Linked DNA regions of Geomonas sp. RF6. The protein of the gene in region 1 binds, or shares a complex with, the protein of each later gene. Links are inferred from orthologs where the notes say so. Each region holds a gene or a part of one and is shown in the gene's direction. Other genes may lie near its edges.

Evidence for each region.
Region 2: the proteins of LPW11_RS22060 (region 1) and LPW11_RS11580 are in contact, whole or in part, in a solved structure (PDB 5NJ9), measured with the Escherichia coli proteins. The link is inferred for Geomonas sp. RF6 from one-to-one orthologs.

The regions. Positions count from the first base shown.
Region 1 is NZ_CP087999.1:5,182,697-5,197,135, reverse strand. The notes cover bases 4,736-7,718. They hold LPW11_RS22060 (TldD/PmbA family protein), read left to right. Parts: upstream 4,736-5,543; coding sequence 5,544-6,893; downstream 6,894-7,718. Other genes in these bases: LPW11_RS22055 (ABC transporter ATP-binding protein), read right to left, coding at 7,359-7,718; LPW11_RS22065 (N-acetyltransferase), read left to right, coding at 5,024-5,476; recN (DNA repair protein RecN), read left to right, coding at 4,736-5,034. Also shown: LPW11_RS22080 (glycogen/starch/alpha-glucan phosphorylase), read right to left, coding at 1-2,296; LPW11_RS22075 (NAD(+)/NADH kinase), read left to right, coding at 2,440-3,303; more of recN, read left to right, coding at 3,367-4,735; more of LPW11_RS22055, read right to left, coding at 7,719-8,345; LPW11_RS22050 (ABC transporter ATP-binding protein), read right to left, coding at 8,342-9,304; LPW11_RS22045 (HD-GYP domain-containing protein), read right to left, coding at 9,401-11,494; LPW11_RS22040 (SpoIID/LytB domain-containing protein), read left to right, coding at 11,821-12,936; tRNA preQ1(34) S-adenosylmethionine ribosyltransferase-isomerase QueA, read left to right, coding at 13,005-14,021; tRNA guanosine(34) transglycosylase Tgt, read left to right, coding at 14,176-14,439.
Region 2 is NZ_CP087999.1:2,675,246-2,689,567, reverse strand. Bases 1-2,866 are described here. They hold LPW11_RS11580 (TldD/PmbA family protein), read left to right. Parts: upstream 1-675; coding sequence 676-2,058; downstream 2,059-2,866. Other genes in these bases: LPW11_RS11570 (TerC family protein), read left to right, coding at 2,628-2,866; LPW11_RS11575 (NUDIX domain-containing protein), read left to right, coding at 2,089-2,553; LPW11_RS11585 (DUF4911 domain-containing protein), read left to right, coding at 452-676; LPW11_RS11590 (COG1470 family protein), read right to left, coding at 1-274. In the rest of the region: more of LPW11_RS11570, read left to right, coding at 2,867-3,569; LPW11_RS11565 (metallophosphoesterase family protein), read left to right, coding at 3,583-4,035; LPW11_RS11560 (ATP-binding protein), read right to left, coding at 4,176-5,027; cooS (anaerobic carbon-monoxide dehydrogenase catalytic subunit), read right to left, coding at 5,151-7,058; LPW11_RS11550 (4Fe-4S dicluster domain-containing protein), read right to left, coding at 7,055-7,633; hydrogenase maturation nickel metallochaperone HypA, read right to left, coding at 7,710-8,060; LPW11_RS11540 (hydrogenase large subunit), read right to left, coding at 8,071-9,153; LPW11_RS11535 (NADH-quinone oxidoreductase subunit C), read right to left, coding at 9,150-9,683; LPW11_RS11530 (hypothetical protein), read right to left, coding at 9,680-10,591; LPW11_RS11525 (Crp/Fnr family transcriptional regulator), read right to left, coding at 10,974-11,612; LPW11_RS11520 (methyl-accepting chemotaxis protein), read right to left, coding at 11,646-13,355; LPW11_RS11515 (FG-GAP repeat domain-containing protein), read right to left, coding at 13,820-14,322. UniProt on the Escherichia coli protein: Metalloprotease involved in CcdA degradation. Suppresses the inhibitory activity of the carbon storage regulator (CsrA).

The DNA.
Region 1 (14,439 bases):
AGTCTGCGAGGAGCATGTAGTTGTCACCCTGGTTCAGCAGCGATTCGATGATGGGACGAAAGAGATCGGGGGCGCCGGGGGAGAAGAATCCCGAGGAGATGAGATCGAGCGTCTTCTTGAGCTCCGGGTTGGCGTTGTAGTAGTCGCGCGGGTTGTAGCCGCGCCGTTTCAGGTCGCTGACCTCGTCGGCGGTGAGGCCGAAGATGAAGATGTTGTCGCGGCCGACCTCCTCCATGATCTCGATGTTCGCGCCGTCGAGCGTCCCGATGGTGAGGGCGCCGTTCAGGGCGAACTTCATGTTTCCGGTGCCGGAGGCTTCGGTCCCGGCGGTGGAGATCTGCTCGGAGAGGTCGGAGGCGGGGAAGATCTTCTCCGCCAGCGAGACGCTGTAGTTGGAGAGGAAGACTACCTTCAGGCGGTCCGCCACGTCCGGGTCCTTGTTCACCACGGCGGCGACGCCGTTTATGAGGCGGATCACCAGCTTCGCTATGAAATAGGCGGGCGCCGCCTTCCCGCCGAAGATGAAGGTGCGCGGCACGATGTCGAGCGACGGGTTCTCCTTCAGGCGGTTGTACAGCGTGATGATGTGCAGCACGTTCAAAAGCTGCCTCTTGTACTCGTGGATCCTCTTTACCTGGCAGTCGAAGAGGGAGTCGGGGTCGACGGTGACGCCGTTGTGCTTCAGGATGTAGGCGGCAAGACCCTCCTTGTTGCTCCTTTTCACCTGCTGCCAGCGCTCCACAAACGCGGCATCGGTGGAGAAGTCCCTCAGTCTGTCGAGCTTGTACAGGTCCTTTGTCCAGCCGTCGCCGATGTAGTCGGTAATAAGCTGCGACAGGAGGGGGTTCGCCATCTTCAGCCAGCGCCGCTGGGTGATGCCGTTTGTCTTGTTGTTGAAGCGCTCCGGGTACATCTCGTAGAAGTCCCTGAAGAGGTCGTTTTTCAGGATCTCCGTGTGCAGCTTCGCGACGCCGTTCACCGAGTGGCTCCCCACGATGGCGAGGTGCGCCATCCTGATCTTCCGCTCCCAGTGCTCCTCCACGATCGACATGCGCGCTAGGCGCGCCGGGTCGTCCGGGAAGCGGGAACGGACTTCCTTGATGAAGCGCTCGTTGATCTCGTAGATGATCTGCAGGTGGCGCGGCAGGATCTGCTCGAAGAACCATACCGGCCACTGCTCCAGCGCTTCCGGCAGGATGGTGTGGTTGGTGTAGGCGAAGGTCTTCCTGGTGATCTCCCAGGCATCCTCCCACTCCAGATCCTCGATGTCGAGAAGGACGCGCATGAGCTCCGGGATCGCCAGGGTAGGGTGGGTGTCGTTCAGCTGGATCGCCGCCTTCTCCGGCAGAAGGCTCATATCCTTGTGCTTCTTCTTGAAGCGGTAGATCACGTCGTGGATCGTGGCGGAGGCGAGGAAGTACTCCTGCTTGAAGCGCAGCTCCTTCCCCTCGATGACGTTGTCCGCGGGGTAGAGGACCTTGGAGATCGTCTCCGTCTGCATCTTCTTTTCCACGGCACGGATGTAGTTCCCCTCGTTGAAGAACTTGAGGTCGAACTCGCGGCTCGACTTCGCGCTCCAGAGCCGGAGCGTGTTCACGTTGTGGGTGTCGTATCCGGGAATCGGCGTGTCGTACGCCATGGCCATGACGTCTTCGGTGTCGATCCACTCGCGCACGAGCTTCCCGTTCTTGTTTATGGTGGTGATGACGCGCCCGTAGAACTTTACGGTGTGCAGGTGCTCCTGGCGGTCGAGCTCCCAGGGGTTGCGGTAGCGCAGCCAGTTGTCCGGTATCTCCACCTGGGCGCCGTCGACTATGTTCTGTCGGAAGATCCCGTACTCGTAGCGGATGCCGTAGCCGTAGGCGGGAAAGCCCATGGTGGCGAGGGAGTCGATGAAGCAGGCGGCAAGTCGCCCCAGGCCACCGTTGCCGAGCCCTGCGTCCTGCTCCTGTCCCAGAATCTCGTCGAAATCGTGGCCAAGGGAGGAGAGGGCTTCGCGAAAGTCATCCATGATCCCGAGGTTGATGAGGGCGTTACCCAGGGTGCGCCCCATGAGGAACTCCATGGAGAGATAGTACACCCTCTTGTTGTCGAGGTTATAGTAAGCCTGCTGCGTGTCGAGCCAGCGCTCCACCAGGTGGTCGCGGACCGCGTAGGCGAGGGCGTTAAAGCTGTCGTACTTCGTCGCGGAGTACTTGTCCTTCCCGAGGGTATACTCCAAGTGTTCCAGGAAGGACTTGATGATGACCATCACCTTGTCCAGCTGGTCATTAACGCCGAATTCCTCATCTGTCATGAGTGCACCTTGTGTTGTGAGGGATAGGCCGCGGGGTGAATCTGCGGGCCTTCAGCGGGGAAATGTTTCGAAGACTTTACCATGGACATGATACAGTATCTATGCTAGTAAATCCAAGTTTACATTGCAAGTAAAGGGTCATGATGAAAAAAACAGCCATTTTCGCGAAGGTGCATGACCCCCGCTGTCTCGTTGTCGCCGAGGACCTGATTCGCTGGTTCCGGGCCCGGGAAATCACCCCTCTGGTACAGGAGCATCTCGCGTGCCGGCTCTCCCAGCCGGAGCTCGCGGTGTGCCTCTCCGGTGAGCAGATAGCAGAGGCCGCGGACCTCGTCCTCGTCCTCGGAGGGGACGGCACCCTGATCTCCGCCGCCCGCCACGTCGGGGGGCGCGAGGTGCCGATACTGGGGGTGAACCTCGGCAGCCTGGGGTTTCTGACGGAGATCCCCCTTTCGGAAATGTACCCGGCGCTGGAACGCTGCCTGAGCGGCGACTTCGAGGTCTCCGAGCGGATGATGCTCCAGGTCTCCCTGGAGCGGCAGGGGCGCGAGATAGAGCTGCATCGGGTCCTCAATGACGTGGTCATCAACAAAGGGGCGCTGGCGCGCATCATTGACATGGAGACGGTGGTCGACGGGCAGTACCTCACCACCTTCAAGGCGGACGGGCTGATCGTATCGACCCCCACCGGCTCCACCGGCTACTCACTTTCGGCGAACGGCCCGATCATCCACCCGGACCTCGAGTGCGTCTCCCTGACCCCGATCTGTCCCCATACCCTCACGAACCGCCCCCTGGTAATGTCCGGGGACGTGACGATCGGCATCACCCTCAAGTCGACCCACGAGGACGTCTTTCTCACCCTCGACGGCCAGACCGGGGTGCGCCTCGTCTGCGGCGACCTCCTGCAGATCCGCAAGGCGCAGCAGCGCACGAGGCTGGTGCGCTCCACCAGCAAGGATTACTACGAGGTGCTGCGCACGAAACTCAAATGGGGGGAACGCTAGAGGCGTCCTGCCTTCGCCCCGTTCCTTTCCTTCACCTATCCCAATAAACATCTCGAGAGACTCATGCTACGAGAGCTAAACATCAGAAACCTCGCCATTATCGAGCAGCTCCATGTGGAGTTCCACGGTGGTCTGAACATCCTCACCGGCGAAACCGGTGCCGGCAAGTCGATCATCATCGATGCGGTGAACCTTATCCTCGGCGGCCGCGCGAGCTCCGATCTGATCCGCTCCGGCTCCGACGAGGCGAGCGTGGAGGCGCTCTTTGACCTCTCCGAGCGCCCGGACTTGCTGTCGCGGGTCGCCGAGCTGGGGATCGACTGCGACAGCGAGCTCCTGGTGCGCCGCGTCGTCTCCCGCGGCGGCAAGAACCGCGTCTTCATCGGCGGCGGGCTCGGCACCACCTCCATGCTGTCGGAGCTTTCCCGCGCCCTGATCAACATATCGGGGCAGCACGAGTCGCAGACCCTCATGAAGAGCGACCGGCATCTGCACCTGCTGGACGGTTTCGCCGGGCTCCTGCCGCAGCGGACGGCGTACGCCGCACTTTTCGAGGAATACTGCGCGGTGAAGGGAAAGATCGCGGAGCTTGACGAGGGTGAGCGCGAAGCCGCCCGCCGGCTCGATCTCCTCTCCTTCCAATCGGAGGAGATAGGGGGCGCGAAGCTTTCAGTCGGTGAAGAGGAGGAACTGGAGGCGGAGCGCAGGCTCCTCGTGCACGGCGAGAAGCTCCTCACCTTGACCACCCAGGCCTTCGACGCGCTCTACGGCGGGGACGGAGCGCTCATCGGCGCCCTCTCCCGGATCAGGCAGGGGGTGGCGGAGGCAAACGCTATCGACGCGAAGCTCGCTCCGGCGGCGGAAGCGCTGGAAGGGGCACTCGCCCAGCTGGAGGATGCTTCCCTTACCTTGCGCGATTACGCGGCGGGGGTGGAATCGGACCCGGAGCGCCTCGCGAGTCTGGAGGACCGGCTCGACCTTCTGCACCGCCTCAAGAAGAAATACGGCGACACGGTCGCGGAGATCCTCGCCTACAAGGAAGGGATCGACATTGAGCTGGAGGAGCTCTCGTCGCGGGAGGAGTCGCGCGGGAAGCTCGATGCCCGGCTGGAGGAGCTTGCGACGCTCATCTCCAAAAAAGGGGTGGAGCTCGGGAAGGGGCGCCGCGCCGCCGCACAGAAGCTTAAGAGCGGGATGGAGCGGGAGCTTTCGGATCTCGCCATGCCGCACGCGGTCTTCGAGACAGCCTTCGAGGAGTGCCCGGAGCCGCGCGGCTACGGTCTGGAGCGGGCGGAGTTTCTCTTTTCCCCGAACCCGGGGGAGCCGCCGAAGCCCCTTGCGAAGACCGCGTCGGGGGGGGAGCTCTCCCGCATCCTCCTGGCGCTGAAGCAGCTTCACCCGGAGAGCGAGGTGCCGACTCTCATCTTTGACGAGGTCGATACCGGGATGGGAGGGGCGACCTCGGCGCTCGTCGGTGCGAAGCTGAAGAAGGTTGCAGCAATGCAGCAGGTCCTCGCCATCACCCATCTCCCCCAGGTGGCGGCGCGCGCCGATCAGCACCTGCGGGTGGAGAAAGTGGTGCAGGACGGGCGAACCACAACCGCGGTGACTCCTCTTCTCGGGGAGGAGCGGGTGACTGAAGTGGCCCGGATGCTGGGGGCTGCGCGGGTGACGGAGAAGACACGGGAGCATGCAAGGGAAATGATTGAGGAGGCAGTTCATGGTGCGTAAGGCTAAAATCGAGGACGTGAAGGAAATACAGAAGCTTCTGACACGGTACGCCAGCCGCGGCGAGATGCTGTCGCGCTCCCTCTCCGAGCTTTACGAGGCGCTGCGCGACTTCTACGTCTTCGAGGAAAACGGGCAGATTCTGGGGGTCTCCGCGCTGCACATCGTCTGGGACGACCTCGCCGAAGTGCGCTCCGTCGCCGTGGTGGAGGACGCAGGGAGGCGCGGCATAGGGCGGACCGTCGTCAGCGCCTGCATAGACGAGGCGCGGGAGCTCGGACTGAAGAGGGTTTTTTGCCTCACCTACAAGCCCGACTTCTTCGGGAGGCTCGACTTCCACATCGTGGATAAAAGCCAGCTGCCGCACAAGGTTTGGGGTGACTGCATCAAGTGCGTGAAGTTCCCCGACTGCGATGAAATTGCCATGATTCTGGATCTGCAGTAACAGCACGATTCTTCTGGAGAGCGCCCCGGCGTAATATGGGTGCCGGGACGTAGCAATGAGGTCAATCATGGAAAAGGATCTGGCGCAGCACGCGGACGCGGTGGAAGCCATCTTGAAGGAGCGGCTGCTGGACAACTACGAGATCGTGGTGAGCTCCAGCAGGGATCTTTCGGTGGAGGCGCGCGGCGGGAAGGTGGACGCCTTCAAGTGCGCGGAACCGTGCGGGGTGGCCGTGCGCATCCAGAAGGGGGAGGGGCTCGGCTTCTCCTTCTCCACGAGCCTCGAACCGGAGGCGCTGGCCGGGATGGTGGAAGGTGCGCTCGTGGCGGCCGCCATGCAGACCCCTGACCCCAACTACGGCCTGCCGCTCCCCTCCCCGTGCCAGGAGATTCCGGGACTGTACGATGAGACGCTCGGTGCGGTGCCCGAGGAGGAAAAGGTCGGGCGGGCCCTTGAGCTTGAGCGCCTTGCGCTCGCCTGCGACCCGCGGGTGAAGCGGGTGCGCAAGTGCAGCTACTCTGAGTCGACCTACCGGATGCTGATCCGCAACTCCCTCGGAGTCTCCTGCGGCTACCTGGGGAGCTACGTCGCCTGCAGCGTCTCGGCGGTGGCTGAAGAGGGGGGGGACGCGCAGATAGGGTGGGATTTCGACTTCTCCAACCGCTACGCCGACCTGCAGCTCGAGCTTGTCGCCGGGCGCGCCTGCCGGAAGGCTACGTCGCTTCTCGGCGCGCGCGGCCTCTCCTCCATGCGCTGCCCCGTCGTCTTCGACAACCGGATCGCCACCGATATGCTGGAGCTCCTTTCCGGATCCTTTCTGGGGGAGAACGTGGCGAAGGGGAAATCGCTTCTAGCGGGGAAGAGGGGGGAGCGGGTCCTTTCCCCTCTCATCACCGTGCGGGACAACGGGATCCTTCCCGGCGGAATGGGGACTGCGCCGTGCGACGGCGAGGGTGTGCCGCAGCAGGACACCGTGCTCGTCCACGACGGCGTGCTGGAGGGGTATCTCTTTGACACTTACTGGGGGCGGAAGATGGGGGAGCGCTCCACCGGGAATGCGGTGCGCGGCGGGATCAAGGGCGCGCCGCGCCTTGCTCCGCACAACCTGTACATCGAAAAAGGGACGGCCTCCCTGGAAGACCTCATCGCAGGGGTCGAGCGCGGCGTTCTGGTTACCGAGGTGATGGGGATGCACACGGCCAATCCGATCTCGGGAGATTTCTCTGTCGGAGCGGCAGGTTTTTATCTCGAAGGGGGGAAGGTGGTGCATCCGGTGAAGGGGATCGCCATCGCCGGGAACATCCTGGAGCTCTTTTCCGCTGTGGATCTTGTGGCTGACGACCTGCGCTTTTTCGGCTCCGGCGGCTCGCCGTCACTGCGGGTGGCGGTGCTCGATGTCAGCGGGTCGGAGAAGTAGAGAAACGGAAACCGGATCGTCCGCAGATTACGCAGATTTTCGCAGATTACCATTTCGTAAATTGAACAAATTCCCCGCCCCCGCGGGGTTTTTTTTCTTCTTCACGGAATTCCACAGAAGTTTGCGTGATGTTTTTCACGAAGGTTCATCAGGGGATTCCGGGAGAGCTTGTGTTCTTTTAATCCGCCGCCCCTGTGTGCCTTTAGCAGGGCAGGAGCTCAGGCGTCCCCTCCCTTTCAAGGGGAGGGACAGGGTGGGGATGGGGTAGAGGTTCGCCGCCCCGGACCCCATCCCCCTCCTGTCCTCCCCCTTGAAAGGGGAGGGACGCGCTGCCGACGGCTTGCTCTCATCATCTCCTCACCGGGAGGGGACGCTAGTGGCGCCGCGCCGGAGCAGAGCGCCCCGGAGGGGAGCTGGATGGAAGTGCTCACGGTCTGCGACAGCGTCAAATGGTGGGGCGGGGGATCACTTCTCCTCTTTCCTGTATATCTCCATGCTGAAATGACACGCCGCGCGATGGCCAGGCTCCTTTTCCAGGAGTTCCGGGCGCTCCTTCGTGCATGCCTCCTGCGCGTACGGGCAGCGGGTGTGGAAGGGGCAGCCTGCGGGGGGATCGAGGGGGGAGGGGAGGTCGCCGCGGGTGACGATCTTCCGCTTTCTCTTCTCCGGGTCTACTTCCGGCACCGCGGAGACGAGCGCCTCGGTGTACGGCATGAGGTAGCGCCCGAGCACCTGGTCGCGGCTGCCGCTCTCCACGATCCGCCCGAGATACATGACGGCGACCCGGTCGCTCAGGTGCCGCAGCACGGAGAGATCGTGGGTGATGAAAAGAAGCGACAGCCCGAGCTCCTGCTTCACTTCCTGCAGGAGGTTTATGATCTGCGCCTGGATGGAGATGTCCAGCGCAGAGACCGGCTCGTCGGCGACTATGATCTTCGGTGAGACGGCGAGTGCCCGCGCGATCCCTATCCTCTGGCGCTGCCCTCCGGAAAACTCGTGCGGGAAGCGTCCGAGCTGCTCCTCGGCGAGGCCGACCCGCCTCATGAGATAGGCCACCCGCTCCTGTCTCTCGCGGGCATCCCCCAGCCCATGGATGATCAGCGGCTCCTCCAGGATCTGCGCGACGCGCATGCGCGGGTTCAAGGAGGAAAAGGGGTCCTGGAAGATCATCTGCACGTCCTTCCGGAAGAGTCCCATCCCCTTCTTGTCGAGTTCCGCGAGGGAGCGCCCCTGGTACATCACCTTTCCCGCGGTGGGGGGGGTGAGGCCGGTGAGAAGCCGCGCTACCGTCGACTTGCCGCACCCCGATTCCCCGGCAAGACCCAAGGTTTCCCCCGGATATATCTCCAGGTCGACCCCCGCCACCGCACGCAGCAGGCGCTTCTCGGCAAACGCCCCTGCGCGGACCGGAAATTCCTTTACCAGCTCCTGTGCCTGGATAAGTGGTGTCATGGCGCCTTGAGGCAGCGCACCATATGCCCCCCTCCTGCGTCGTGGGTTTCCGGATCTTCTATGAGGCAGCTGTCGCCGCACAAGGGACACCTCTCCTTGAAGGGGCAGCCGGTGCTTTCCCCCACGAGGTTCGGGAGCCCCCCCTTGATGACCTGAAGGGGCGCCCCCGGCTCCGCCGTCTGCGGCAGGCAGGCAAGGAGCCCGCGGGTGTAGGGATGCAGCGGACGCCGGAAGAGCTCCGCGGTCTCCGCGCTCTCTACGATCCTCCCGGCATACATGATGGCGGTGCGGTGCGCACGCTCCGCCACGATGCCGAGGTCGTGGGTGATGAGGATCAACCCCATCTCCCGCTCTTCCTTCAGCCGGTCCATGAGCTCCAGAATCTGCGCCTGGATCGTCACGTCGAGAGCGGTGGTCGGCTCGTCGGCGATGATGAGCTCCGGCTCGCACGCCAGCGCCATGGCGATCATGACGCGCTGGCGCATGCCGCCGCTCATCTGGTGGGGGTAGTCGCGGTAGCGCTCCGCCGCGGCGGGAATCCCCACCTGGGTAAGTACCCGGACCGCCTGGGCTGCAGCCTCCTTCTTCCCCACCCCCTTGTGCAGACGCACCCCCTCGGCCACCTGCTCGCCGATAGTGAGGACGGGATTTAAAGAGGTCATGGGGTCCTGGAAGATCATGGCGATGCGGTTCCCCCTGATTGCACGCATCTCGTCTTCTTTCAGTGACAGGAGATCAGTTCCCTTGAAGCGGATCGATCCGGAGACGATGCGCCCGGGAGGGGAAACGAGGCGCATGATGGAGGCTGCGGTGACGCTCTTGCCGCACCCCGACTCGCCGACAAGCGCAAGGGTCTCGCCGCTGGAAAGGGTCAGGCTGACGCGGTCTACGGCCTTCAGGGTGCCGCCGGGTAGGGCGAAATGGGTGGAGAGGTCGGATATTTCCAGGAGAGGTTGCACGGATGCCTCGGAGTGCTTCTGTGACTCGGGCGTAGCCCTCTGGGACCGGTTCGGTGCTATAAACGCGCCGCTGGCGCGACGGTAGCGGACAAGCCTTTATAGCACGAATTGCCGGGGTGGGCAATCCCCGCCCCCGGAGAGTGCGTTGTCCGCGTACTGCTGCTTGTGGAAGAAGAGGGGGGTGCGCAGGAGCGTGATGAAGATGCGCACGAGCTCCGGGTCGAACTGGCTGCCGGAGTTGTCGAGGAGCTCCTCTATGGCGTCGTCGAGTTGCAGCGCCTTCCGGTACGGGCGATCCGAGGTCATGGCGTCGAAAGAATCGGCGATGGCGAGGATGCGTGACTCGAGGAGAAGCTCCGTCCCGGGGACGTTGCCCGGGTACCCCATTCCGTCGTAGCGCTCGTGGTGCTGCCCTATGCAGAGGCGGACGTCGTTCAAAAACTCGATCGGCTCGAGGATCTTCATGCCGATCGTCGGGTGTTGCTGCAGCTCCTCTATGTCGGCCGGGGTGAGGCGCGCCTCCTTGTGCAGGAGGGAGAGGTCGATCCCGATCTTTCCGATGTCGTGCAGGATGGCGGCGCGCTCGATAACCTTCAGCCGGGGCTGCGGGAGCTCCAGCTTTTTCGCCAGCGCGAGACTGTAGCGGGTGACGCGCTCGGAGTGGCCGGAGGTGTAGGAGTCGCTCGCCTCGATCGCAGATACAAGCGCCTGGATGGTGTTCAGGTAGGTCTTTTGCTGCTCGTCGTAGAGCTTCGCGTTCTTGATGGCGATGCTCGCCTGGGCGGCGATCGTGGTCAGGAGCTCCAGCTCCTCATAGCTGTAGGTGGAGCTGTTCATCTTGTTCACCACCGTGAGGGTGCCGATGAGCTCTTCCTTCACGATGAGGGGTGCACAGATGAGGGTCCGGCGCTCGAAGCCGAGGGCGCTCATGCGGTCGAACTCGGGGAACTCGTTCATGTCGGTGATGAGGAGCGGTTTCCGGTTCTCGATGACCCAGCCGGAGATGCTGGACGGGCGTAGCGGCCACCAGCTCCCCTCGGAGGTGAATTCCTTGTGCCCGATCATGGTGCACACCTTCAGGAGCCCGTGCTGCGGGTCCCACAGGTTTATGTAGCCGATCTGGGCGTGGAGCGTGTCCATCGTGGTCTGCACGACGAGCTGGAAGAGCTTCTCCACTTCCATGGTGGCGTTGATGGCAAGGCCGAGCCGGTAGAGGGTGGAGAGCTTCGCCACCGCCTTCTCGAGATTGGTGTTCTTGTCCTCCAGTTCCCCGGCGAGGTCGGCGATCTTGTAGTTCGCTTCCTCGATCTCCTCGATCCGCTCCTCGAGGGTGATGTTAAGATTCTCGATTTCCTTTATCTGCTCTTCCAGCCGGGCGTTCATGAGCTGGGTCTCGCGGTGGTAGGAGAGCTTCTCCTGCGCCTTGGTGAGTTCCCGCTCGTGGCTGATGCTCGACTCCATGAGCGCCTTCAGCTTTTCCACCATCCCGTTGAAACTCTCGGAAAGGGTGTGCATCTCGTTGGAGCTCGTGATCGCCGGCTTCTGGCTGAAGTCGCCGTTCTCCACCCGCCTCATGTGGCTGATCAGTTTCCTGATCGGGACGTCGACGTAAAAGACAAGGAAGATGCCGATAGTCGCCAGGATGAGGAAGACGAGGAGGAAGGTCGATACGATCGCCGTGTGACGCTCCCGCTCGATAAAGCCGTTCAGGTAGTCGAGGGAGAGCCCTATTTCGAGGACACCGAGGATCTCTTTCGAGGCGGGGTGACATTTGTGGCAGGCGGGCGCGTTGCTGATCCTGGCGTAGGAGTGGAACGCCTCTTTTCCAGCGATCATGCAGTAGCCGGTTCTCGGCGGGTCGTTCCGGTCCTCCGGTATCTGGCGGCCGACTTCCGAGGGGGTGGCGGAGGCGAGAACCTTCCCCGACTCGTCGAGGATACGCAGCGACTTCACGAACTCGCGCGTCTTGATCCTGCCGAAGATGCTCCGCACCTCATCCGTATGCCCGGAGAGCATGGAGCTCCCTATGCTGCTCTTTATCGTTTCGGTGAGGAGGACGGTGTTTCTGTTTGCTATCTCGTGGAGGAGCTCCTTTTGCTCTCTGAAGTTCACATAAGCAACGGAGGAAATGATGAAGACCAGCAGGCAGGCTACCAGAGTGAGGATCTTTATCTTCAGCGAGTTGAGCATAGTGTCTCGTAATTCATGCGCCATATGGCCAAGGGTCCCTGTGATATACCGTAATTTCACTGTTACTGCAAGCTCATAGAGGAGTGAGGCGTCAGGGCGCACCTCACTCAAATGGCCGAAAGCACGCGCTATCGGTGCCGACGGCGTGGGCTCCGCCACGGACGCCGCAGATCGGGGCGGTGGTCTAATGAGATTTGAAGCAATTGCCCTGCCAAAGGGGCATCGGAAGGCACATGCTTAGAGAGATAAAATTATTGACTTTGCAACGCCTTGTATGATTAATATCGTGGGATTTTTGGCGTCCTGTATCGGCGAGTAACCCCGCAATGAAAGCTCTTCGCAGCATTCTTATAATCCTTCTCATTCTCGTGGCGGGCCACAGTTCCGCGGCGTTGCGTCCGGAGACGATCCGGGTCGCGGTGGTGAAGGGGGTGGAGACGGTAACGCTCGACGGAAACGGCGTCCTCGTCACCGGTCCGAACGGCGAACCGCTCCGTCTCGATCCTCCCATCGAGCTGCGCCGCTCCCGCGACGGCGTCACGGTGAACGGCAGGCCCTTCTCCCGTATCGTCGCGACGGCGGCGGCTCTCGTGCGGGTCAACGGGAAGGGGTACCGCGGCATTGTGGAGATCGGCCCCGGCGAGCGCGGGCTTTTGGTGGTAAACGAGCTTCCTCTCGAGGAGTACCTCATCGGTCTCATCAACTGCGAGATTTCCTCGGCCTGGCCGATGGAGGCGATAAAGGCGCAGGCGGTGATCGCCCGCTCCTACGCGGTGTTCCAGAAGGCCGCCCGCAAGAACGCGCCGTACCAGCTCGAGTCGAGCGTCATGGACCAGGTGTACGACGGCGCGGACCAGGAAGACAGCCGGGCGGCGCGCGGGGTGCAGGAGACCGCCGGCGAGGTCCTGACCTTCAACGGGCGCACCATCCAGGCCTTCTACCACGCCAACTGCTCCGGCCACACGGAGGACTCCCGGGAGGTGTGGGGGCTCTCCCTTCCATATCTGCGCGGCGTCCCCTGCAAGTACTGCCAGGAAGCGAACCCGAGCCGGTGGGAGCAGACCATCCCCCTGAAAAAGGTGGAAGGGGCGCTGAAGTCGGCAGGGTACCCGGTGAGCGGGATCCGCGAGGTCCGGGTGGGGGGGCGCAACGAAAGCGGCCGCGTCCAGGATGTGCAGATCACCTGCAGCCGCGGCAAGGTGAGCGTCCCCGGCGTGGCCTTCAGGAAGGCGATCGGATACGGCGTGGTGAAGAGCACCAACTTTGACTTGCTTATCCTCGGCGACGACGTTATGGTGGCGGGCGCCGGGAGCGGGCACGGGGTGGGACTGTGCCAGTGGGGCTCCAAGCAGCGCGCGCTGGACGGATTCTCCTACCGGGAGATCCTCTCCTACTACTATCCCGGCGTGCAGTTCTCCGCCGCCTACAGCCGCCCGGAGTAAACCCGCAGCACTACTATCTACAGAGAGATCCGGCCCGGCGCCTTGCCGGAGCCGTTCGCAAGGCATAGATGTTTCTTTCCGATTTCGATTACGAGCTCCCCCCCGAGCTGATCGCCCAGCATCCCCCCGAGGTCCGCGGCGCCTCCCGCGTCATGACCCTGGGACGCCGGTGCGGGACGATCGGCGAGTCCGTCATTGGCGACCTTCCGGGGTGCTTCCGTCCCGGCGACCTCCTCGTGCTAAACGATACCCGCGTCATACCCGCGCGGCTCTTCGGGCAGAAGGAGAGCGGCGGCAAGGTGGAGATCTTTCTCGTGCGCCGGCTCCGCGCGCCGGGGGAGGTGTGGGAGTGCCTGATAAAGGCGTCCAAGGCGCCGCAGGGGGGGTGCCGCATCCTCCTTCCAGAGGGGATGGCCGCGGTCGTTCTCGCGAGGGAAGAGGGGCACTGGCAGGTCGAGTTTGACCCCTGCGAAGATTTCACCTCCTGGCTGGAGCGGGTCGGGAAGATGCCCCTCCCACCCTACATAAAGAGGGAGCCGGAAGGGGAGGACCGGGAGAGGTACCAGACGGTCTTTGCCAAAGAGAAGGGGGCGGTCGCGGCGCCGACTGCCGGGCTGCACTTTACCGAGGCGGTTCTCGCAGAGATCGCCGCCCGCGGCGTTCGGCTCGCTCCGCTCACGCTTCACGTGGGGCTCGGGACCTTCATGCCGGTCCGGGTGGAGGCGCTCTCCGAGCACAAGATGCACCGCGAGTCGTACCGCATACCGGAGGAAACGGCTGCCGCGGTGCGGGAGACGAAGGAAAGGGGGGGGCGGGTGATCGCGCTCGGAACGACCGCGCTGAGGGCTCTGGAGCACGCGGCGGTTTCCGGCGAGCTGCACGGTGAGGCGGACATCTTCATCCTCCCCGGATACCGCTTCCGCTCCGTCGACGCGCTTATCACCAATTTCCACCTCCCGAAGTCGACGCTCCTGATGCTCGTGTGCGCCTTCGCGGGGAAGGAGTCGCTACTGAACGCCTACCGCGAGGCGGTGGCGAGGAAGTTCCGCTTTTTCAGCTACGGGGATGCGATGTTCATCTCCTAGTGGGGGCGCCACGGGGGGCGGAAGTGGTGTAGACTCGGCCTCTTGTTCCGGTGCAATATAAATAGATGGCGGGTGCGATCCCCGCCACAGCTTCAAGACCGATAACGTTCAGCCGGGACCGCGAGGGACCGGGCAAGAGATAAGGAAGACCGCCATTACGTTCGAACTGATACAGAATGACCCCGGGTGCGACGCCCGGCTCGGCTCTTTGACAACCTCCCACGGCACCATCGAGACCCCGATCTTCATGCCGGTGGGAACCCAGGCAACCGTGAAGGCGATGACCCCGGAAGAGCTGAAGGAAGTCGGCTCCCAGATCATCCTCGCCAACACCTACCACCTCTACCTGCGCCCCGGCCACGAGCTCGTCGGGCGCCTCGGCGGGCTGCACGGATTCATGAACTGGGACCGCCCGATC
Region 2 (14,322 bases), 2.5 Mb from region 1 along the record:
AGCCGCTGCTGCTCCCGGCGCCGGTGATCCTGAAGGTGTCCTCCGCATCTCCGGCATTTCTGATCTTTATCCGGTACTGCGCCGCCACACCCTGTGCCGCTCCCTGGGACTTTACCTGGACGACGGCGACGTTGTGCTCGTACACTCCCTCGTCCAGATAGGTGGAGTCCGGCTCCGTCGCGATTTTAATGGAAAGGTCCGGCTGAAAGGCGGCGAGCGCCGCATCGACGCCTCCGAAACAGACGGTGCAAAAGCCCGCCAGCGCCGCCGTCACGGGCGCAACCCTCCGAAAAATAGAGACAAATAGTTTATTAATTATATCTAATGGCATACCACAAAAGATATCAGATCGCCCTCTCCAGGCAACGCGTCAAAGAAAAATTGTCTTTTCACCTGCCAAGTGGTATCAAGAAATCTGGGGCGGCTTGAGGCCGCCGTCAGGGAGGATATGATGGAGTGCTGCAGCAGGTTGTACCGGGTCGCACCGAAGGATCTGGTCTATCTGAAGTTCATACTGGAAGGGTACGAGGGGATGTGCACCATGAGCACGGTCGACCCGAAGGGAGCGATCGTGCGGGTGGAGACACCCGTTCCGTTTGCCGGGGACGTCGCGGCACTGATAGGCGCCATTTCCGGGGAGATAGCGGTCAGCGAGGTGACCGAGGGAGGTCAGTAGTGCTGGATAGATTCGACATCGAGCGGATCCTGCGCCGGGCCCTCTCCGCAGGGGGGGACTTCGCCGACATCTACTTCGAGGACTCCTCCTACAACGCGGTCCTGTGCGACGACGGGAAGGTGGAGCGTGTTCTCTCCGCCGCTGACCGGGGGATCGGCATCAGGGTCGTCAGCGACCTCTCCACCGCGTACGCCTACACGAACCAGCTCACCGAGGAGGCGCTCCTCGCCCTGGCCGACACCCTCAGCAGAGGGGTGCGGGGCGGGGCCTTCGGCGGCTCCATCGATCTCACCGAGAAAAGGGTCAGCGCCGGCTTCCCCGTGGAGATCGCGCCGGACGGTATCCCCCTCCAGGAGAAGGTGGCGCTGGTAACCCGCGCCGACCGCGCGGCCCGCGGCTACGACCGCCGGGTGCGGCAGGTCATGGCGATGTACCGCGACAACCGGGTGCGGACGCAGTGCGCCAATTCGCTCGGCGAGTTCAGCGAGGACCACGCCACCTCCACCCTCTTCACGGTGCAGGTCGTGGCGCAGGACGGCGAGATCGTGCAGACCGGGTACGAGCCTCTCGGGGCGCTGCGCGGCTTCGAGCTCTTCAATGGCGCCTCCCCTGAGGAGCAGGCGCTGAAGGCGGCGGCACGCGGCGTCATGATGCTGGGCGCCCGCAAGTCCCCCGGCGGCACCTTCCCGGTCGTCCTCTCCTCCGAGGCGGGGGGGACGATGGTGCACGAGGCGATCGGGCACGGACTGGAAGCGGATCTCGTGCAGGCGGGGACATCCGTGTACGCGGGGAGGATCGGAGAAGAGGTGGCGAGCCCCCTTGTCACCGTCGTCGACGACGCCACCATCGCCAACGCGCGCGGCTCCTTCTTCTTCGACAGCGAAGGGACGGCGGGGCAGCGCACCATCCTCGTGGAAAACGGCATCCTGAAGGGGTACATGTACGACCGGCTCTCCGCCATGAAGGACGGCTGCGCCTCCACCGGGAACGGGAGGAGAGAGTCGTACCGCATGAGGCCGATCGTGAGGATGAGCAACACCCTCATCGCCCCCGGAAGCTCCGCACCGGACGAGATCGTGAAAACGGTGCAGCAGGGGCTTTTCGTGCGGCGCATGGGGGGGGGCCAGGTGAACACCACCAACGGCAACTTCGTCTTCGAGGTCTCCGAAGGGTACCTCATCGAAAACGGGATCATAGGTGAACCGGTGCGCGGGGCGACCCTTACGGGGAACGGTCCGGAGGTGCTGAAGGCGATCACCATGGTGGGGAGCGACCTCGGCTTTGGCATAGGAACCTGCGGCAAGGACGGGCAAGGGGTGCCGGTCGCGGACGCCCAGCCAACGCTCCTTATCTCCGGGATCACCGTCGGCGGCGCCGCCTGATCCTCAGCAGGCGGCCCCACAGGAGACGCCATGGCGAAGAAGAGCGCGGGGCTTCTGATGTTCCGGTACGGGGCGTCCGGTATCGAGCTCTTTCTGGTGCACCCCGGAGGGCCCTTCTGGAGAGGGAAGGATCTCGGAGCGTGGACGATACCGAAGGGGGAGTGCCTCGAGGGGGAAGAGTCGCTGCAGGCCGCAAAGCGGGAATTTGAAGAGGAAACCGGTGTGCAGCCGCGGGAGCCGTACCGCAAGCTCACACCGCTGAAGCAGCCGGGGGGGAAGACGATCAGCGCCTGGGCGTTCGAGGGTGACTGCGACCCCGCGAAGGCGCACAGCAACACATTTACCATGGAGTGGCCGCCAAAATCGGGTCTGCAGTCGGAGTTTCCCGAGGTGGACAAGGCAGATTGGTTTCCGCTTCAGTTGGCCCGGGAGAAGATAATCAAGGGGCAGGCAGGTTTCATAGACGAGTTGTGTGCACTCCTCGACGCGCCGTAGCGGCCGGTGGAAAGCAGGCTTTCACGTGCAGATCAAGACACCGTACGGTGTCCTTTTTATAAGAAGGAGCGCTAGTGTCATCCCAGAGCTTGATGTGGATTATTTTTGTAGCCGTTGTTTCCGTTATGTTTGTGATCGATCTCTGGGTCAACCGCCATAGCCACGAAATAAAGTTTCGTGAGGCGCTTTTGTGGACCACCGTCTGGGTATCCCTGGCCCTTCTCTTCAACGGCGCCGTCTGGTATTTCCTCGGCAAGGTGAAGGCGCTGGAGTTTTTCACCGGCTACGTCATCGAGGAATCTCTCTCCGTAGACAACCTCTTTGTCTTCATCATGATCTTCTCCTACTTCAAGGTAAGCCGCGCCCACCAGCCGAAGATCCTCAAGTGGGGCATCCTCGGCGCTCTCGTGATGAGGGCGGTCTTCATCGTCATGGGGATCGGGCTCATGGAGAAGTTTCACTGGATGGTCTACCTTTTCGGCGGGATCCTTGTGGTGACGGGGATCAAGATGTGCTTCGGCGGAGACGACGAGATTGAGCCGGAGAAAAATCTCCTCGTGCGACTGGTGCGCACCCGCTTCCCGGTGACGAAGAGGCAGCATGGCGACCGCTTCTTCGTCCGAAGAAATGGAGTCACCGCGGTAACCCCTCTATTCCTGACACTTCTGGTGGTCGAGTCGAGCGACGTCATCTTCGCGGTCGATTCGATCCCGGCGGTCCTTGCGGTCACACGAGATCCCTTCATCGTGTACAGCTCCAACGTCTTCGCCATCATGGGACTGCGCTCCCTGTACTACCTCCTCGCCCATGTGGTGGACATGTTCAGGTACCTGAAGCTCGGGGTCTCCTTCATCCTCGCTTTTGTCGGGGTGAAGATGATCGTGAGCGACCTGTACCCCATCGCGCTGCACGTCTCCCTCGGCGTGATCATCGGGACGCTCGTTCTTTCGATCGTTGTGTCACTCGTGGCGGACAAGATGCATGGCAAGCACGGGCACGCCCCGAAGGGGAAGTGAGAAGGGAGGAGCCATGAAGATCGGGGTGATATCCGACACGCACAAGGTGATGCGCCCCGCCGCGCTGGAGGCGTTGCGCGGCAGCGACCTCATCGTGCACGGAGGGGACGTCTGTTCCCAGGCCGTGCTGGAGGCGCTGCGGGAAATGGCGCCACTTGTGGCCATACGGGGTAACTGCGACAAGGGAGCCTGGTCGGAGAAACTGAAGGATGTAGAGGAGTTTGAGGCGGGAGGAGCACGCTTCCTGGTGATACACAACGTGCACGATCTGGAGGCGCTGCCGGAGGGGGTCCGGTGCGTCATCAGCGGGCACTCCCACAAGGCGGCTGTCACCAGGAAGGAGGGGGTGCTCTACCTGAACCCCGGCAGCGCCGGCCCCCGAAGGTTCCACCTCCCCGTCACCGTCGCGCGGGTGGAGGTGGTCGACGGAAAGGTCGACGCGGAGATTGTGCGGATCGAGGAGTAGGCTCGCACGTCCCCTCCCCCCTTGCGGGGGAGGGACAGGGTGGGGGGGAAGGCGCCACCATTTCAGCAGATGGCAGCTTCACCCACCCCCTGTCCCCCTCCCGTCAAGGGAGGGGGATCTTGCGGTCCGACCTGTCCGACTCACCCCGCAACCACCTGTGCCATCAGCCTCTCGCGTATGGCGCACGCCTCGCGGGCGCTCTGCCCGGAGACGCTCCCTTCACCCATGTCGGCGCGCTTTATCTCGTCACTGTAGGAGATGAAGCCCAGCAGCTCGTGCTCCGGGAGCGCCGCCTCTATAAACTCCCTGTCCTTCTCGTTCTGGACCTTGCTCCCCACCACGAACACTTTCCTGATCCCGATGTCGGAGGCAAGGCGGGTGATCTGCTGAGCGGTCTGTACGCTGCGCTGCCCAGGTTCGACTACGACGATGACGCCGTCCACCGACTCGGCCGTTCCACGCCCGAGATGCTCGATACCCGCCTCCATGTCCATGATGACGACGTCGTCACGCTCCAGAAGAAGATGCTTCATCAACCGCTTCACCAGGGTGTGTTCCGGGCAGACGCACCCCGTCCCCCCCTGCTCCACCGTCCCCATCTGCAAGAGGCGGACTCCGTCGTGCTCGACGCTGAAGGTGTCGGGGAGATCGTTCACCTGCGGGTTCAGCTTGAAAAAGGACCCGTACCCTTCCTGGGCGCCGGTGCGCTCCTTCGCGAGATCCTTCATCCGCGAGATCGGCTGCACCTCGGTAAGAGCGGCTGCGGAGATCCCGAGCGCAGTGGCGAGATTGGCGTCGGGATCGGCGTCCACCGCCAGCACCCGCCCGCCGTGATCGGCAAAGGAGCGCGCCAAAAGCGCCGCAAGCGTCGTTTTCCCCACCCCGCCCTTCCCGGTGATCGCTATCTTTACCCCTTTCCCGGAGGAGCTGCAGCTCTCCTCGTGGTGATGGTGATGATGGTGCTCATGATCGTGATCGTGCCCTTGACACATCGTGCTTGTTCTCCCTGGGGATTGCCCCCATCCCCACCCTGTCCCTCCCCTTGAAGGGGAGGGAACGTGAGGCCGGTTGTTGCTGATTCCTGCGTCCTTCAGGGTGTTTCCTAAATCCTGTTCCTAGATCCCCAGCGCCTTGCGCCGCCCCTGGATCACCTGCAGCAGCTTGTCGGCGGCTGCCTCCGGATCGAGCTCGACGAGGAAGTACCCGCCGAAAAGATCCTTCGCGGTCGCGGTGAGGAGCTCGGTTACCACCGGGGAGCCGGTTACCTGCGGCATGGTCCCGAGGTGAGTCGGGATGCCGAGCGCCACGCTCCAGGTGCCGATCGCCACTGCCTTCTCGCTCATCGCCTCGGAGGCGGATGCCACCAGCGGCAGGGCGTCGAGATCGACCCCCAGCTTGTTGGCGACGGCGACCGCAACCTCGACCGCACGGCTGTTGTCTACGCAGGAGCCCATGTGCAGCACCAGCGGCAGAGGGCCGTTCAGGCCGGCGGCGTTGCCGACGGCGGTAAGGACCGCTTTCAGCCCTTCACCGGCAAACTTCTCCGTCGCCTCCTGGTTCATCAGGCCGTGCTTGGCAAGCGCCCCCGCGCCGCACCCGGTGGCGAGGAGAAGGACGTTGTTCGCCGCGAGCTTCTTCGCGATGGTGACGAAGGCGCTGTCCTGCGGCACCTGCGGGTTGTTGCAACCTGCGAAGAGGGCGACCCCCTGGATGTTGCCGTTCACGATGTTGTCGATGAGGGGCTTCAGCGGGTCCTCCGCGTTGACAAGGCTCAGCGCACCGACAATCGCCTCCGTGCTGAAGCCGGCAACGGCGGTTGTCTTCGTGTCCGGAATGTGCACCCTTGCCGGGTTGCGCCGCTTGAACGCCTGGATCGCCGTGTCCACGATCTGCCGGGCGCTCTCCGTCGCGGTCTCGGTGCGCAGCGGAATGTGCGTCGCGCCCGGCATCTTGTTCTCATCCAGCGTGGTGATGACCTGGGTGTGGAAGCAGGAGGCAATTCCCGCCACCGACGGCATGATGCACTGCACGTCTACGACCATGGCATCGACCGCGCCGGTCACCAGCGCAAGCTCCTGGGAGAGGTAGTTGGCGGCCAGCGGGACGCCGTGGCGCACCATCACCTCGTTTCCGGTGCAGCAGATCCCCACGATGTTGATCCCCCCCGGGGCCCCCGCCTTGATCGCCTCGTCGTTCATGAGGGCGGCGACGTCACAGACGACTTCGCTCAGGAGCGGGTTGTGGCCGTGCACCGCGATGTTCACCGCGTCCTCACGGAGCACGCCGAGGTTCGCTGTGGTGACCACCGGCTGCGGCGTCCCGAAAAGGGCGTCGGAGAGCTCGGTGGCGAGGCACATGCCATCGTAGTCGGCGAGCGCCCCTTTCACCCCCCCGAGGATCAGGTTTGCCGGATCCGCATCGCAGCCGACCAGGGTCCGTCCCATGATGTTGGTGATGGTAGCGTCGATGTTGTGCGGCAGTACGTGCAGCGCGCCGAGTTTTTCCAGGCGCTTTTCCGTGAGGGTGGAGGAGAGCCAGGTAAGGCACTGGTCGTGGTCCTGGTTCTGGAAGTCAAAGAGGGTCACGAGCGCGATTTCCTTCGCGATCTCGGCTATCTCCTTCCCTTCCGTCTCGATCTTCAGCTTCGCAGCGATGGAGCGCAGCTTCGCCTCGTCGCGGATCTGGTAGGCGGGGAGCTTACCCTCGGCGACTCCGAGGAGGGCGATCGTTATGTGCCGGCCGTGCTCCGAGTGTCCCGCGGCACCGGCGGCGATCATGCGGATCACGTTGCGCGCCACGATGGTGTCGGCATCGGCGCCGCAGATCCCGCGCTGCGGGCCGTCGCCGAAGGGGTCGACCCTGCAGGGGCCTTTCCAGCAGATGCGGCAGCAGACGCCAAGCTGGCCGTAGCCGCATTGCGGCTGCATCGCCTTGTAGCGGTCCCACACCGTTTCGATCCCCTGTTTTTTCGCCAGGGGGAGAAGCTCGGCTGCGGACGGATCGGTCGATTTGTTGAGGCTCATAGCGTTTCCTTCCTTTTCTTGAGGTATTTATGAGATTGAGCGAGCTCCGCCACCCTGGCCTCGCGCAGTGTCTGGCGGTATTCCTCGAGATCGATGAGGCTGAGCGCCTTCCTGGGGCACCCCTCCACGCAGGCGGGGGTTTCCCTGCCGGTGCCGGCGCACAGGTCACATTTGTGGGCGACACCGCGGTTGGTGCGGGTGCGGGCAGGACCACCGTCGCCGCTCCCCTTCACGCTGATGGCGCCGAAGGGACAGACCATGACGCACGCCTTGCACCCCATGCACGTCTGCTGCTGGATGGTGACCAGCCCTTCTTCCTGCCGGATCGACCCGCTGGGGCAGGCGAAGGCGCACGGCGCGTCCTCGCATTGCCGGCACTGTACCGGCATCATGATGTCGGCGACTGCGACGACCTTCGTGCGGGGGCGCAGCGTCATCCCCAAGAGCGCCGAGGTGTGCAGATCCTTGCCACCGTGGGCGACCGCGCATGCCAGCTCACAGCTGTGGCATCCGAGGCACTTCTCCGCATCGCAGAAAACGATGGCATTTTCCCGCTGCTGAATTTTCTGGTTCATTGACCTCTCCTTTGCAATTTCACTGCTCCCTTTTCTGTCTCCGCTCCGGATGACTCGCCCGCGGTGCCATCGGCGCTCACGCTGCCGAGAGAGCTTCCAGCCTGTCAAGCCTCAGCTCCCTTCCGGTCAGGAGCTCCGTATCGCCGCTGCCGCACACCGGGCAGCGGAAGTCGTACCTCTCCACCCGGTAGATCTTCGTGCACTCCCGGCAGGAGCAACTCACCGGCACCTCTTCGATGACGAGATCCGCCCCCTGTGCCGCCGTCCCCTCCGAGAGCGCCTCGAAGCAGGCGCGCAGCGTCATCGGCTCCACCGCGGCCATTCTCCCCGCCTTCAGAAAGACCCGTCCCACGCGCTGTACGTCGTGGCGTTGCACGGTGTCTTCGATCAGCTCCATCAGGCTTGCCACCAGCGACATCTCGTGCATGCGCCCTCCGTCAGCGGTCCGTGCAGGAGATGCACGGATCGATGCTGTTAACGATGAGAGGGATATCGGCGAGCCGCTCCCCCCTGAGCATGAAACCGAGGGCATCCCAGTTCATGAAGCTCGGCACCCGCCACTTCAGGCGCACCGGGAGCTGGGAGCCGTCCGTCACGAGGTAGTACAGAAGCTCCCCGCGCGGCGCCTCCGATTTCGCGATCGCCTCCCCTGCCGGGACCTCCGGCAGAACCTCCGGCGCTACCGGGCCGCCCGGCATCCTCTCCACGCACCGCTCGATGATCCCCACCGACTCCCGCGCTTCCCGCAGCCTCACCAGGGCCCGGGCCCGCACATCCCCCCCCTCCTCCACAACGACCTCGAAGGGGAGATCGGGGTAGGCGAAGTAGGGGCTCTTGCGCCGCGTGTCGTACCCGATGCCGCAGGCGCGCGCCACCGGCCCCACCACGCCGCACGCCTTCGCCTGCTCCGGGGAGAGGACCCCCACCCCTTCCATCCGGGCGCGCAGCCCGGCGTCCGAGCCGAAGAGGGAGAGAAGCGTTTCCAGCGGCTGCTTCATCTTTTCCATCTGCCCCTTCAGGTAGGAGAGGGCTTCGGGGGAGGGATCGTAGCGCACGCCGCCGAGGCAGTTCGCCGCGAGGTCCATGCGGTTGCCGTAGATCGCCTCCTTGGTGTCCTGCATGATCTCGCGCAGCTCCATGATCTCCTTGAAGAGGGCGTCGCGCCCCGCGATGTGGGCAAGGAGTGCGCAGTTGAAGAGGTGCGAGGCGATCCGCTTGATCTCGTCGGCGATGACGCGCAGGTACTCCGCTCGCTCGGGGATCGCGATACCCGCGATCTCCTCCAGGGCCATGCAGAAGGTGGAGGGGTGGCTGTTGGAGCAGAGCGAGCAGAGGCGCTCAAGGAGCGTGATGTTCTGGTAGAAGTTGCGCTTGAGGACGAGCGTCTCCAGTCCGCGGTGGCTCTGCCCCGCCACCACGTCCACCGTGGCGACCCTGTCACCGTCCATCTCGAGGTTGAAGTACATCGGCTCTTCGAGCTGGAGCTGGCGGGAGTCGAGGGTAATGATGGAAGCCGTCATCGTGCCCCCTCCTTTCCCTGATCGAGGAGGACCTTCTCAAAGAGGGTCTTCGGGCTCGCCGCATTGATAAAGGAGGAGTAGGGGATCAGCCGCTCCAGCGCGGCAGGCTCCAGCGACTCGTCCAAAAAGAGGCGGCGCGGGTCGGGGTGACCTGCGACCTCGACCTCGTAGAGCTCCATGAGCTCCCGCTCGTTCCAGTCGGCGCTGCGAAAGATCGGGGTGAGGGATGGAACGGTGGCACCGTGCAGCGGCAGGGGGACAGTGACGGTGAGGGTGGCGCCGTCGAGGTCGAAGTGGTAGGCGAGTTGGCGGGCACCCTCGTCAGCTTTTCCCGCGCAGAGATACCCGGTGATTGCGGAGAGCCTGCCGTCGAGCTCCTGCACCCCCTGAGCGACGGGGAAGAGATCTGCGGCGGCGACCGTGCACCAGCCGGTCTGCACTCCTTTGCCGGAGGCGCGCCAGGAAATCTCCACCTCCTTGCCGGCGCTCGACCGAAGCCGCGCCGCTACCTTTTCCTGAAATTCGTTCATCGTCTGACTCCTAGAAGCGTCTCCGCCTGTCGGCACTCGGGGCAGAGGTTCTGCAGGCGGACCAGGTCCCGGTTCACGCCGCGGAAGGCGAGCCGGATCAGGTCAGTCGGCACCGGGAGGATCGGCTCACCGCAAACCGCGCAGGGGCGGTACGGGATGGAGGCGCTCTCCACGAAATCCGCCTTCTCCTCCCGGGAGTGCGCCGTGTGCCAGTTTCCGGTCTGCTTCAGCGCGCCGGTCTTGCAGTAGTGCGTGCACAAGCCGCAAAAGGCGCAGGCATTGTGCTGCAGGGAAAAGTGCACGCCGTCGCCGTCCTCGGTGAAGGTGATCGCCCCTCCGGCGCAGACGTGCTCGCACATGCGGCACGCGGCACAGGCGGCTGGGTCGTAGGAGAGCTTGCCGCGAACGGCGACGCCGGGCCCCTCCGGCGCAGGCGCTGCGGGGGCGTCCTCGGCGGCAGCGGGGGAGAAGGAGGGGAGACCTGTTTTCTGGCGCCAGAGCGCGGCCGCTCCCTGCATCCCCTCCATGATCGCCTGGGGGCGCGGAGGGCAGCCCGGCACATTGACCTCGACGGGGAGGTAGCGCTCGACGGGGCCCGCGATCGCGTAGCTGTCGCGGAAGACGCCCCCTGAAGCGGGGCAGACGCCGACGGCGACGGTGACGTGCGGCTCCGGGACCTCGGCATAAAGCTGAAGAACCTGTTCCTTCACCCGGACAGTCAGCGGACCGGTAATGAGGACGATCTGGGCCTCGGCGGGATCTTCGGTGAGGACGAAGCCTGCGCGTTCGAAGGAAAAACGGGAGAGGCAGGCGGTGGCGGTGAGTTCGACGTCACAGCCGTTGCACGAGCCTGCGTTTATGCGCAGCAGCCTCAGAGGGTGGTTTGCTTCCTGTCGCTCCGCTGTCATGGAGACTCCAATGTGCAACTAATTGCGTGAAGCAGCGTAGTGTGGGGTGTGGGATGCAGGACGACTATAGGAGAAAAGAGGAGGGAAGATCTGTCAGGTCACCGACAGTTTCGCAAAAAAGACGGTGACTTAGTGTTTACATTAAAACAGGACAAGCTGGTTTTCGCCATTGGTCCCGGGAGCGGAAGCGGGGAGAGGAATCTTTTCCGATAGAGAAAAAAGCAGCCTGGGGGAGCGTGGGTACATTGCCACGAAGCACTGCAGGAGAACTAACGTTCCCCCCTTTGCGAAGGGGGGGACGCGAGGCCCCCTGCGGCCCTTCATTGGAACATGTTACGGCTTCCCCGGAACTCTCGGATGAGCCTTTGCGAGCGTCCTTTTGCTACTTCTCGGAATCCTTCCACGTCCTCAGCGCCTCGAGGTCGCGGATGATGAGGGTGCGACGGTCCTTCTTTTCGATGATGCCGCGCTTGATGAGTCCGTTCAGGAAGGTGGAGATCGTCTGCCTCGTCGATCCGACGAGAAGCGCGATGTCTTCGGTGGAGAGGCCGAGTTCCACCAGGATCCCACCCTCGACCGCCTGGCCGCGCTGCACGGCGGACTCCACCAGGAAGTCCACCAGACGCAGGTGCACGTCCTTGAAGGCGAGCCCCTCTATGATGGAGATGGAACTGCGGAAGAGGGATCCGAGAATCCTCATCATCCCGAGGGAAATGGCGGGAATTTCTGTGGCTTTCTGCTGGAAGCGCGCAGTGCTCACCTCGAGGATCTCGGTATCCTCCAGCGACTGCACAAAAGCCCGCGTGTGCGTGCTGAAGAAATCGCCGGGCTCCAGGAAGGCGAGGGTGAATTCCTTGTCCTCAAAGGCGAGGTACACCCGCAGCCGCCCCTTCTTCACCATGAAGACGACGTCTATTTCGTCGGTGGGAGAGAAGATGATCGTCTTGCGGGGGAGGCGCCTCGGCTTGAACTCCTTGGTGAACTCGGCGAGGTCCGGCGACTGGTGCATCTTTCCGTGCATGAGCTTCCCTTTGCCTGGTGCTGCGCTACGCCCTTAGCGGGCCGAGGCGATGCTGAAGCGGCCGATCTCCTCACGCAGCATGTCGATCTGGCCGGCGAGGTTCCCCAGGCTGTCCACGAGGACGATGACGCCGTCCAGGTTGCTTTCCGTGGCGGTGGTGATGTTCTCCACCGCGGGGAGAATCATGTCGCTGCCGCGGCTCTGCTCGTCGCACGCCTGCTTGATCGCCTGAATCATCTCGGTGATGTTCTCGGTCGATTTGGCGATGAAGTGGCCGGTGTGACTCTGCTCCCGCGTCGAATTCTTCAGCTGCATCGTGAGGGTATTCATCTTCTCCACCTCGGCCATGATGAAGGCGCTCCCCTTCCCCTGCTCGCTGGTGGCCGACGCTATCTGCCGCACCATCTCCGCGACCTGCGCCATCGCCTCGCGAATCATCTGGCTCCCCTTCGCCTGCTCCATGGTAGCCCGTGCGATGCTTTCCACCTGGGCCGTCGCCATCTGCACGCCGGAGACGATCTTTACCAGCGCCTCCCCCGATTTCTGCGAGAGCGACTCCCCTTCGTTGATGCTGCGCTCCGCCTGCCCTATCGCCTGCACCGCGCGGCGCGTCTCCTCCTGAACCCCCTTGATGACCTCGGCGATCTCCCTGGTGGAGCGGCTGGTGCGCTCGGCGAGCTGCTTTATCTCGTCGGCGACGACCGCGAATCCCTTGCCGTGCTCGCCGGCCTGCGCCGCGATGATCGCCGCGTTGAGGGCGAGAAGGTTCGTCTGCCCCGCCACGTCATCGATGACGGAGAGCATCGCGCCGATGTCGCCGGTGCGCTGGGAAAGGTTGCTGATGACCTCAGCGGTGATGTGGGAGGCGCTCTTGATCGCCTGCATACCGGCGATTGCCGCGTCGACCGCCTCTTTCCCCATTTCCGCGTCGCCGCGCACCGCCTCGGAGATGGCGGCCGTCTCGCGGGCGTTTCTTTCCACCTGCTTGATGGAGCTGTCCATCTCCATGATGGAGGAGGAGGTCACGTTGGCGGTGTCCATGAGGCTGGAGGCGCTGTCTTTCACCTGCTTGATGGAGGCGGTCATCTCGCCGACGGAAGAGCTCACCTCCTCCACCGACTGGGCGAGGCTCTCCGCGTTCAGCGCCACTTCCTCCACGCTGGCGGCGAGCTCGAGGATCGAGGAGGTGCTTTCCGCCGCGGACTGGGAGAGCCCGTCGACGCCGCGGGTGACCTCTTCGATCGATTCCCTGATCTGGCCGATGGCGGTGGAGGTCTCGGTGACGGCACCGGCCTGCCGTTCGGCGGCCCCGGCTACCTGTCCGGAGACCCCCTGGATGGTGGAGCAGACCCCGCTCAGCTCCTGGCTGGAGGCGTTGATCTTTCCGACCATGGCGGCGAGCTTCTCCGTCATGACGTTGAATTCCCGCGCCAGCTCCCCTATCTCGTCGTTTGTGTCTATCTCCAGTCGACGGCTGAGGTCCCAGGTGGAGGTGACGCCGGCGATGTGTTCCCTCAGCGACTCCAGGAGCAGGATTCTTTTGCGCAGGGAGAGGTAGAGGAAACCGATGGCGGCGGTGAGCATGACGGAGAGGATCAGGATGTCGGCACTGAGGGTGCGCCAGCGTTCCAGGCCGCTGCTTTTCCAGATGAAGGCGAGAACACCGAGGAGGACGATACTGAAACCGCCGAGGGAAATGATGGTGGCGGTGATCTTCTGACGGATGGTGGTAACTTTGCGCATTAAACCTCTCTCCTGAGAAATCTGCTGCCGTCCTGCCGAAAGATCCGCGTTGATCTGTTGCAATGGTCACCGAAGCGAAAGGGACAATTGCAGACGGTACCGGGATCTTTAGGTGTATGCACAATAGATAAAAGAAGGGGCAAAAGTCAATAAAATCATTGTGAAAGGCGGAGAAAAAGGGTGCAGCGGAAGGAGTGAAGGAGGGGCGCGACCCGGCGGGGTGGAGTCTTCGGTCGGGGGGCGCTGTAGCGGGCGCTGCCGGGTGATAGTGGAGGGAGCGCGACACCGGCGACGGGGGGAATAGCGGTAGCGTTTTCGAGGTGCACGTTTATGAGGTGCGACTCAGGGGACGCCGAGATGCCGGGAACGCCTGCGGCTTATCCCGGCCTACATGGAGATGCGTGCATACGGTGAAGTCGCCCCCTCCCGTGACGGGAGGGGGGTCGATCGCCTCGACTGAAGATTTACTGCGGCCCCACCAGCACCTCGGGGAGGAAGACGCCGGGGCGGCTGGGGTCCTGGAAAAGGATGCTCGGGCCGTCCTGGATGGCGATGTCCAGCCGCAGATCCCGGTTGAAATCACCGAGCGCCACGTACTCGGGGGTGAAACCGTCCGGGTAGCTCGCGGAGAAGAAGAAATTTCCCGGTGCTGCGCCGTTTTGCAGGAAGACGGAGACGGTCCCGGCATTGGTCGACAAGATGACGGTGGAGGCGGCGGCTATGTCGGGGAAGGTGTCGCCGTTCAGATCCCCCAGCGCGACGTTTCTGGTGCCCCCCGGCGCTGCAATGTTGCGCGCGGCAAGGAAATTGCCGACAACGTCGGGGTCCTGCAGGAGAACCGAGACGGTGGAGTTTGACCCGTCGGCGGGAGATCCTATGTTCGCCACGACGATGTCGTCGAGCCCGTCAAGGTCCATGTCCGCCACCGCTATGCCGTTTGGTTCCACCCCTGCGACAAAGGAGGCAG